DNA from 2 places in the Streptomyces sp. NPDC017202 genome. Region 2 is predicted to be linked to the other one. Evidence: riboswitches for the same ligand, from Rfam matches in the RefSeq annotation. Region 2 holds a riboswitch; the other holds the start of a gene.

Region 1 (3,964 bases), on a different contig from region 2:
GCCGTAGTAGCGGCGGCCGGGGTAGCCCTCGGCGTACTTGTTGGTCAGGACCGAGCCCTGCGCCTCCATGACGGCGAGCGGAGCGAAGTTCTCCGAGGCGATCATCTCGAGCGTGGACTGCTGGCGGCGCAGCTCGCCGTCGACCGCCGCGGCGATCTCCGGGTCGAGCTCGTGCAGGGGCGTGTTCAGGACAGACATGCGTCTTTCGACCTCTCAGCCGGCGATGAAGGCGGTGTACTCGTCGGCGGAGAGCAGGTCGGCCGGCTCGTCCGTGACGCGTACCTTGAACAGCCAGCCGCCCTCGAAGGGGGCGGAGTTCACCAGCGACGGGTCGTCCACGACGTCCTGGTTGACCTCGGCGATCTCGCCGGTGACCGGCGCGTACAGCTCACTGACCGACTTGGTCGACTCCAGCTCGCCGCAGGACTCGCCCGCGGTCACCGTGGCACCGACCTCGGGGAGCTGGACGAAGACCACGTCGCCGAGCGCGTTGGCCGCGTGCTCCGTGATGCCGACCGTCGAGACGCCGTCCTCGGCGCCCGACAGCCACTCGTGCTCCTTGCTGTAGCGCAGCTGCTGGGGGTTGCTCATGGCCTGAATTCTCCTGTACGCGGGGGAGTGCTGATGAAGGGGGACTGCTGGAGACGCACGTGAGCAGCGCGGATGTGCGCAGGGTCACGCGCGGGGCCGGCCGGGGCCCGGTCTGTCGGCCGTGCGCCAGTCTCTACTTCCGGCGCTTGTAGAACGGCAGCGCCACGACCTCGTACGGTTCGTGGCTGCCCCGGATGTCCACGCCGACACCCGGCGTGCCCGGTGCCGCGTGCGCGGCGTCGACGTAGGCCATCGCGATCGGCTTGCCCAGCGTGGGGGAGGGGGCGCCGGAGGTGACCTCGCCGACCACCTCGCCGCCCGCGACCACGGCGTACCCGGCGCGCGGGACGCGGCGGCCCTCGGCGACCAGGCCGACGAGGACCCGGGGCGGGTTCGTCGCGGCGCGCTCGGCGGCCGCGGCGAGCGCCTCGCGGCCCACGAAGTCGCCGTCCTTGTCGAACTTCACGACCCGGCCGAGCCCGGCGTCGAAGGGGGTCAGCGCGGTCGACAGCTCGTGGCCGTACAGCGGCATGCCCGCCTCCAGGCGGAGCGTGTCCCGGCAGGACAGGCCGCAGGGGATCAGGCCGACGCCCTCGCCGGCCTTCGTCAGGGCCTGCCACAGCTCGACGGCGTGCTCCGGCTTCACGAACAGCTCGAAGCCGTCCTCGCCGGTGTAGCCGGTGCGGGCGATGAGCGCGGGGACGCCGGCGACGGTGCCGGGCAGGCCCGCGTAGTACTTCAGGCCGTCGAGGTCGGCGTCGGTGAGCGACTTCAGGATGCCGGGGGACTCCGGGCCCTGGACGGCGAGCAGCGCGTAGGCGTCGCGGTCGTCGCGCACCTCGGCGTCGAAGCCGCCGGCGCGCGCGGTCAGCGCGTCCAGGACGACCTGGGCGTTGGAGGCGTTGGCGACGACCATGAACTCGGTGTCGGCGAGCCGGTACACGATGAGGTCGTCGAGGATGCCGCCGTCGGCGTCGCAGATCATGGTGTAGCGGGCCCGGCCCACGCCCACGGCCGCGATGTTGCCGACCAGCGCGAAGTTCAGCAGGGCGCCCGCCTGCGGGCCGGTGACGGTGATCTCGCCCATGTGCGAGAGGTCGAAGAGGCCGGCCCGGGTCCGTACGGCGTTGTGCTCGTCGCGCTCGGAGCCGTAGCGCAGGGGCATGTCCCAGCCGGCGAAGTCGGTCATGGTCGCGCCCAGCGAACGGTGCAGGGCGTCGAGGGCGGTGTGGCGGAGCGGGGTACTGCTCATCGGACGTTCGTCTCCCAGGGCGACGGGGGTCCCTCCCACCCGGGCGGAGCCGGGCGTGGGGGAAGCGAGGGCTTTCCTCCCCATCTGTCATCGGAACCTGAGAGGTTCGCCATGACCGCCCGCGCACGGGTCGACCACGGCTTGCACCTTGGGTGGGGCCACCGGAGGGCGACCCGCTTTTCAGATGTGCCTCGCCCGCGCGGTAACGGTGCCTGAGAGATTCAAGGGAGGGACTTGCTCCTTCGGCGCCCCAGCGATGCTGCCGGTGGGGACTCTCCCGCGCGGATTCAAACGGCCGGTATGCAGTTGGCGCGGCCATCATCGCACGCCCCGCCCGATCGCGGCAGGCCGCATCTGTAACCGGCCTGTGGCGGTAAGCGCATGAAAACGCGAGACGAACCGGATTACCTTCTCTTTACGCTCGACGGGGAGAAGACTTGTCTGACCCCAGGGGAGGACGCACACGGTGAACAGGACCACGGCACTCGGGACGGGCCCGGCGCTCGCGACCGGCCCGGCGCTCGCACTGCCCGCGCAGCCGCAGACCTCCGCCCGGGAGGCGGCCGACGCACCGCCCGCCCCGGTCGTCCGCGACCTGCGCGACCGCGCCGGCCGCAGCCCGCACGGCCTGCTGTTCGCGTCCCGCGACCTGGTCGTGGTCACGGGACTGCCCGGCAGCGGCAAGTCCACGCTGATGAAGCGCGCGGTCACGGGCGTCCGCGTCGACTCCCAGGACACCCGCGACCGCTGGGACGCCCGCATGCCGCGCGCCCTGCCCTACGCCCTCTACCGCCCCCTCGTCCGCCTCGCCCACTACGCCGGTCTGCGCCGCGTCCTGCGCACCGGCGAGGGCGTCGTCGTCCACGACTGCGGCACGCAGGCCTGGGTGCGGGCCTGGCTGGCCCGCGAGGCCCGCCGCCGCGGCGGCAGCCTGCACCTGGTGCTGCTCGACGTCCCCGTGGACACCGCGCTGGAGGGCCAGCGCGAGCGCGGCCGGGGCGTCTCCCGGTATGCCTTCCGCCGGCACCGCCGGGCCGCCGCCCGCCTGCTGCGCGCGGCGGAGCGGGGCCGCCTTCCCGAGGGCTGCGGCTCGACGGTCCTCCTGGACCGCGCCGCGGCCGACACCCTCCGCCGCATCACCTTCACGGGCTGACCGGGGCGCGGGCACGGGCTGACCGGGGCGGGGGCTTCGGCCGTCGGGCCGGCACACGGGGTCTGGGTGCGCGGTCGCCGGGCCGGCACGCGGGCTCCGGGAGCGCGGCCTTCGGGCCGTGGCACGGCTGTGGGACGTGCGGCCGCGGGCCGCCACGGGCTCGGGCTTTCTGCGGGCGTACCGGCACACGGGCGTACCGGCACACGAGGCCGGGCCCCGTGGTCGCAGGGGTGGCGTAGGGGGCGCCGCTCGCCGCTCGCCGCTCGCCGGGAAGGTTCGGTGCTTTCGGCCGTCGGGCTGCCGTGCAGGCCCCCGGTCGCCGTACGGACCCGCCCCCGCCGCCGATCCGGTCCGCCCCGGAGCCGCAGGTTCCGCCGCGCGGGTCCAGGCTCCCGGATCCGGCCCCCGGCCGCCGGGACGTCCGGCGGCCGCGGGGGCGGGCCCGATACCCGATAGCCTTTCGAGCCACACCCAGTGGTTCCCAGCAGGCGGTAGGCAGATGGACTTCCCCCCGGCGGACTTCCCCGCGGACTTCCCGGCACAGGCGCACCCCCATCCCCACGGCGGATGGCCCGGCAACGAGCTGGAGGAGGTGCTCTCCGCCTCCCTCGGCGTGCCCGGGGCCGGCGGACGGATCGTGGAGGTGCTCGGCCGCAGCTTCGTGTGGGTGCCGCTGCCCGCCGGCGGTGGCCCGCACAGCGGCCCCCTGGACCTGCCCACCCTGGAGCTGGAGGGCCAGGCGTACGTGCCCGTGTTCAGCTCCGAGGAGCAGTTCCGGCAGGTCGTCGGCGCGCACATGTCGTACACCGTCGCCCCGGCCGTCGAGTTCGCCCGCGGACTGCCCCCGCAGGTCGGCATCCTGGTGAACCCGGACGGCACGGTCGGCATCCCGCTGCCCCCGATGGCCGTCGCCGAGCTGTGCCGGGCCGGCCGCACCCCGCTGGACGGTCCCGCCGGCGGCGGCCGGG
Region 2 (3,964 bases):
CGGTGGACACGACGGGCGGTGTGCGGCTGCTCGGGGTGGGGGTCAGCGGGCTGGCCGACTTCACGCAGGAGGACCTGTTCGCGCAGGCGGCCGAGGTACGGGCGGCTGAGGTGCGGGCGGCTGAGGTACGGGCGGCCGAGGTGCGGCCCGAGGGGGCCGAGGAAGAGGTACCGGAGGCGCCCGCCGTGTCCGAGGTGGTGCCCGCGGAGCACCGCTGGCGGCCGGGACTCGACGTGCGGCACGCCGAGCTCGGTCACGGGTGGGTGCAGGGCAGCGGGCTGGGGCGGGTGACCGTGCGGTTCGAGACACCCGGGTCGGGGGTGGGCCGGGTGCGGACGTTCCGGATCGACGACCTCGATCTGGAACCGGCGCAGCCGTTGCCGCTGGTGCCGCGAAGACCGGACGGGGCACCGGCCGTGGACACGGCAGGCCGGGGGCCGCGGCCGGGGAACGCCCGGTGACGGGATCGAGTGAGGCGGTGTGCGGTGACGGACGAGACGGCGGACGAGAAGGGACGGACGGGCCCTGCGGGGGTCTCGGCGGAGCGGCGTGAGGAGGTGCGTTCGGTGGTCCGGCGGGTCACCGAATGGGCCGCGGGACGCGAGGACGTCGTCGGCGTGCTGCTCGTCGGGTCCTGGGCGCGGGGCGCCGGGCGAGCGGACTCGGATGTCGATCTCGTCGTGCTGACCGCCGAGCCGGGCCGGTACGCCGCCGGGGACGCCTGGGGGCGCGAGCCGGCCCTGGGAGAGCTGATCCGCAACCGGGCCTGGGGGCCCGTCACCGAATGGCGGTATGCCACCGTCTCCGGTCTGGAGGTCGAGGTCGGCATCGGTCCCGCCGACTGGGCGCGTACCGATCCCGTCGACCCGGGCACACGACGCGTCGTCACCGACGGGGCGCGGCCGCTCCACGATCCGCAGGGGCTCCTCGGGGCGCTGGTCCGGGCGTGCGGCCGGCCCGCTCAGGTCTCCTCCGAGCCCGCCAGCCTGCCGAAGTCACGGTCCGGGAGGGGCGGAGGGGCGGCCACGTCGAGTCCGTAGTGGTGATAGAGCTGGAGTTCCTGGTCGGGGGAGAGGTGACGGCCCACGCCGAAGTCGGGAGCGTCCTTGATCAGGGCGCGGTCGAAGGGGACGTGCAGGGTGCCCTCGACCAGTTCGCTGGGCTCCAGGGGGACGAAGGCGTCCCTGCTGAACAGGCCGGTGCGTATGGCCGCCCACTCCGGCACGCCGGTCGCGTCGTCGAGATAGATCTCGTCGATGGTGCCGATCTTGGTGCCGTTGCGGTCGAACGCCTTGCGGCCGATCAGGTTGCGCGGGTCGATGTCGGTCTGCACGGGGCCCCTCCACTTCGTCGCGAGCTCGTCCCTCAGCACTACGAAAGAGCACATCGGGAGTCGCGGCCACTCGAAAGGAGGCCTCGTTGACCTCGCTGGTAGTCTGGCAATGGCTGCTGACCCCGTGCGGGAGAGTCCTCCGGAGACCACCGGAGGCGCCGAAGGAGCAAATCCTCCCCGGAATCTCTCAGGCTCACGTACCGCACGGACGAGGTCACTCTGGAAAGCAGGGCGGGTGCCGACGGCGTCGACGGCTTCCGCCCTCACCGACGGTGAAAGCCGGGTGCCCTCGGGCGGCCGGTGAAGCTCTCAGGTTGAGATGACAGAGGGGGAGGCCGTCCGGGTACCCGCCAGTGGTGCCCCTCGAAGGTCGTGTCTGACCAGGAGGCCTCCGCAATGACCGCCCATCGCATTCCGCTCTCCGACCTCGAACAGGGAATCCCCTTCGAGCAGCGCCACATCGGGCCCGACCAGGAGGCGCGGGCCAAGATGCTCGCGCAGGTCGGTTACGGCTCTCTGGACGAGCTGACCGCCGCCGCCGTCCCCGACGTGATCAAGAACGCCGACACGCTGGACCTGCCGGGGGCGCGCACGGAGGCCGAGGTGCTGGCCGAGCTGCGGTCGCTGGCCGACCGCAACCAGGTCATGGACTCCATGATCGGGCTCGGCTACTACGGCACCTTCACCCCGCCGGTCATCCTGCGCAACGTCATGGAGAACCCGGCCTGGTACACGGCCTACACGCCGTACCAGCCGGAGATCTCGCAGGGCCGGCTCGAGGCGCTGCTGAACTTCCAGACCATGGTCGCCGATCTGACCGGACTGCCGACCTCCGGCGCCTCGCTGCTCGACGAGGGCACGGCCGCGGCCGAGGCGATGGCGCTGTCCCGGCGCATGGGGAAGAACAAGAAGGGCCTCTTCCTGATCGACGCGGACGCGCTGCCGCAGACCATCGCGGTCATCGAGACGCGTGCCGAGCCGACCGGCGTCGAGGTCGTCGTCGCCGACCTCAGCGAGGGCATTCCGGCCGACATCGCCGCGCGGGAGATCAACGGTGTGCTGATCCAGTACCCGGGGGCCTCCGGCGCCGTACGCGACCTCAAGCCGGTCATCGACCAGGCGCACGAGCTGGGGGCGCTCGTCACCGTCGCCGCCGATCTGCTCGCGCTGACGCTGCTGACCTCGCCCGGTGAGCTGGGCGCGGACATCGCCGTCGGGACGACGCAGCGGTTCGGGGTGCCGATGGGCTTCGGCGGGCCGCACGCCGGTTACATGGCCGTCCACGAGAAGTTCGCGCGCAGCCTGCCCGGGCGGCTCGTGGGCGTGTCCGTCGACGTGGACGGCAACCGGGCGTACCGGCTGGCGCTGCAGACCCGTGAGCAGCACATCCGGCGGGAGAAGGCGACCAGCAACATCTGTACGGCGCAGGTGCTGCTCGCCGTCATGGCCGGCATGTACGCCGTCTACCACGGCCCCGAGGGCCTCCGCGCGATCGCGCGGCGCACCCACCGCTACGCCTCGGTCCTGGCCGCCGGGCTCACCGCGGGCGGCGTCGAGGTCGTGCACGGTTCCTACTTCGACACGCTGACCGTGCGGGTGCCCGCGAAGGCCGCCGAAGCCGTCGCCGCCGCGCGGGACAACGGCGTCAACCTGCACCTCGTCGACGCCGACCACGTGGCGGTCTCCTGTGACGAGACCACCGGGCGGGCACAGATCAGCGCCGTCTGGCGGGCCTTCGGGGTCGAGGGCGACATCGAGGCCCTCGACGCGGTCACGGAGGACACCCTCCCCGCCGGGCTGCTGCGCCGCGACGAGATCCTCACCCACCCCGTCTTCCACCAGCACCGCTCCGAGACCGCGATGCTGCGCTACCTGCGCAGGCTGGCCGACCGCGACTACGCGCTCGACCGGGGCATGATCCCGCTGGGCTCCTGCACGATGAAGCTGAACGCGACCACCGAGATGGAGCCGGTCACCTGGCCCGAGTTCGGGCAGCTGCACCCCTTCGCGCCCGCCGAGCAGGCGCGGGGCTACCTCACGCTCATCCACGAACTGGAGGAGCGGCTCGCCGAGGTCACCGGGTACGACAAGGTGTCCCTCCAGCCGAACGCCGGGTCGCAGGGCGAGTTCGCCGGACTGCTCGCCGTACGCGGATACCACCGGGCCAACGGGGACGAGCAGCGGACCGTGTGCCTGATCCCCTCGTCGGCGCACGGCACGAACGCTGCGAGCGCCGTGATGGCCGGGATGAAGGTCGTCGTCGTGAACACCGCCGGGGACGGCGAGATCGACGTCGAGGACCTGCGGGCGAAGATCGAGAAGCACCGCGACGAGCTGGCGGTCCTGATGATCACCTACCCGTCGACGCACGGGGTGTTCGAGGAGCACGTCGCCGACATCTGCGCGCAGGTGCACGAGGCCGGCGGCCAGGTGTACGTGGACGGCGCCAACCTCAACGCGCTCGTCGGGCTCGCCAAGCCCGGGCACTTCGGCGGCGACGTCTCGCACCTGAACCTGCACAAGACGTTCTGCATCCCGCACGGCGGCGGCGGTCCTGGAGTCGGCCCCGTGGCCGTACGGTCGCACCTGGCGCCGTACCTGCCCAACCACCCGCTCCAGCCCGAGGCCGGG

The links. Region 2 has a riboswitch for glycine ahead of gcvP (aminomethyl-transferring glycine dehydrogenase). Riboswitches for the same ligand answer to the same signal wherever they lie in the genome.
Region 1: another riboswitch for glycine. It lies ahead of gcvT (glycine cleavage system aminomethyltransferase GcvT); the one in region 2 lies ahead of gcvP (aminomethyl-transferring glycine dehydrogenase).

What each region holds. Positions count from the first base shown of each region.
Region 1 covers NZ_JBIRNP010000013.1:36,765-40,728, forward strand. Annotated here, with positions in the region: gene glyA (serine hydroxymethyltransferase) at 1-198, opposite strand, end outside; gene gcvH (glycine cleavage system protein GcvH) at 214-591, opposite strand; gene gcvT (glycine cleavage system aminomethyltransferase GcvT) at 725-1,843, opposite strand; glycine riboswitch at 2,034-2,133, opposite strand; gene ACH4N1_RS23830 (AAA family ATPase) at 2,310-2,996, shown strand; gene ACH4N1_RS23835 (enhanced serine sensitivity protein SseB) at 3,496-3,964, shown strand, end outside.
Region 2 covers NZ_JBIRNP010000027.1:62,835-66,798, reverse strand. Annotated here, with positions in the region: gene ACH4N1_RS32170 (DNA polymerase IV) at 1-461, shown strand, start outside; gene ACH4N1_RS32165 (nucleotidyltransferase domain-containing protein) at 486-1,040, shown strand; gene ACH4N1_RS32160 (PRC-barrel domain-containing protein) at 962-1,333, opposite strand; glycine riboswitch at 1,451-1,546, shown strand; gene gcvP (aminomethyl-transferring glycine dehydrogenase) at 1,730-3,964, shown strand, end outside.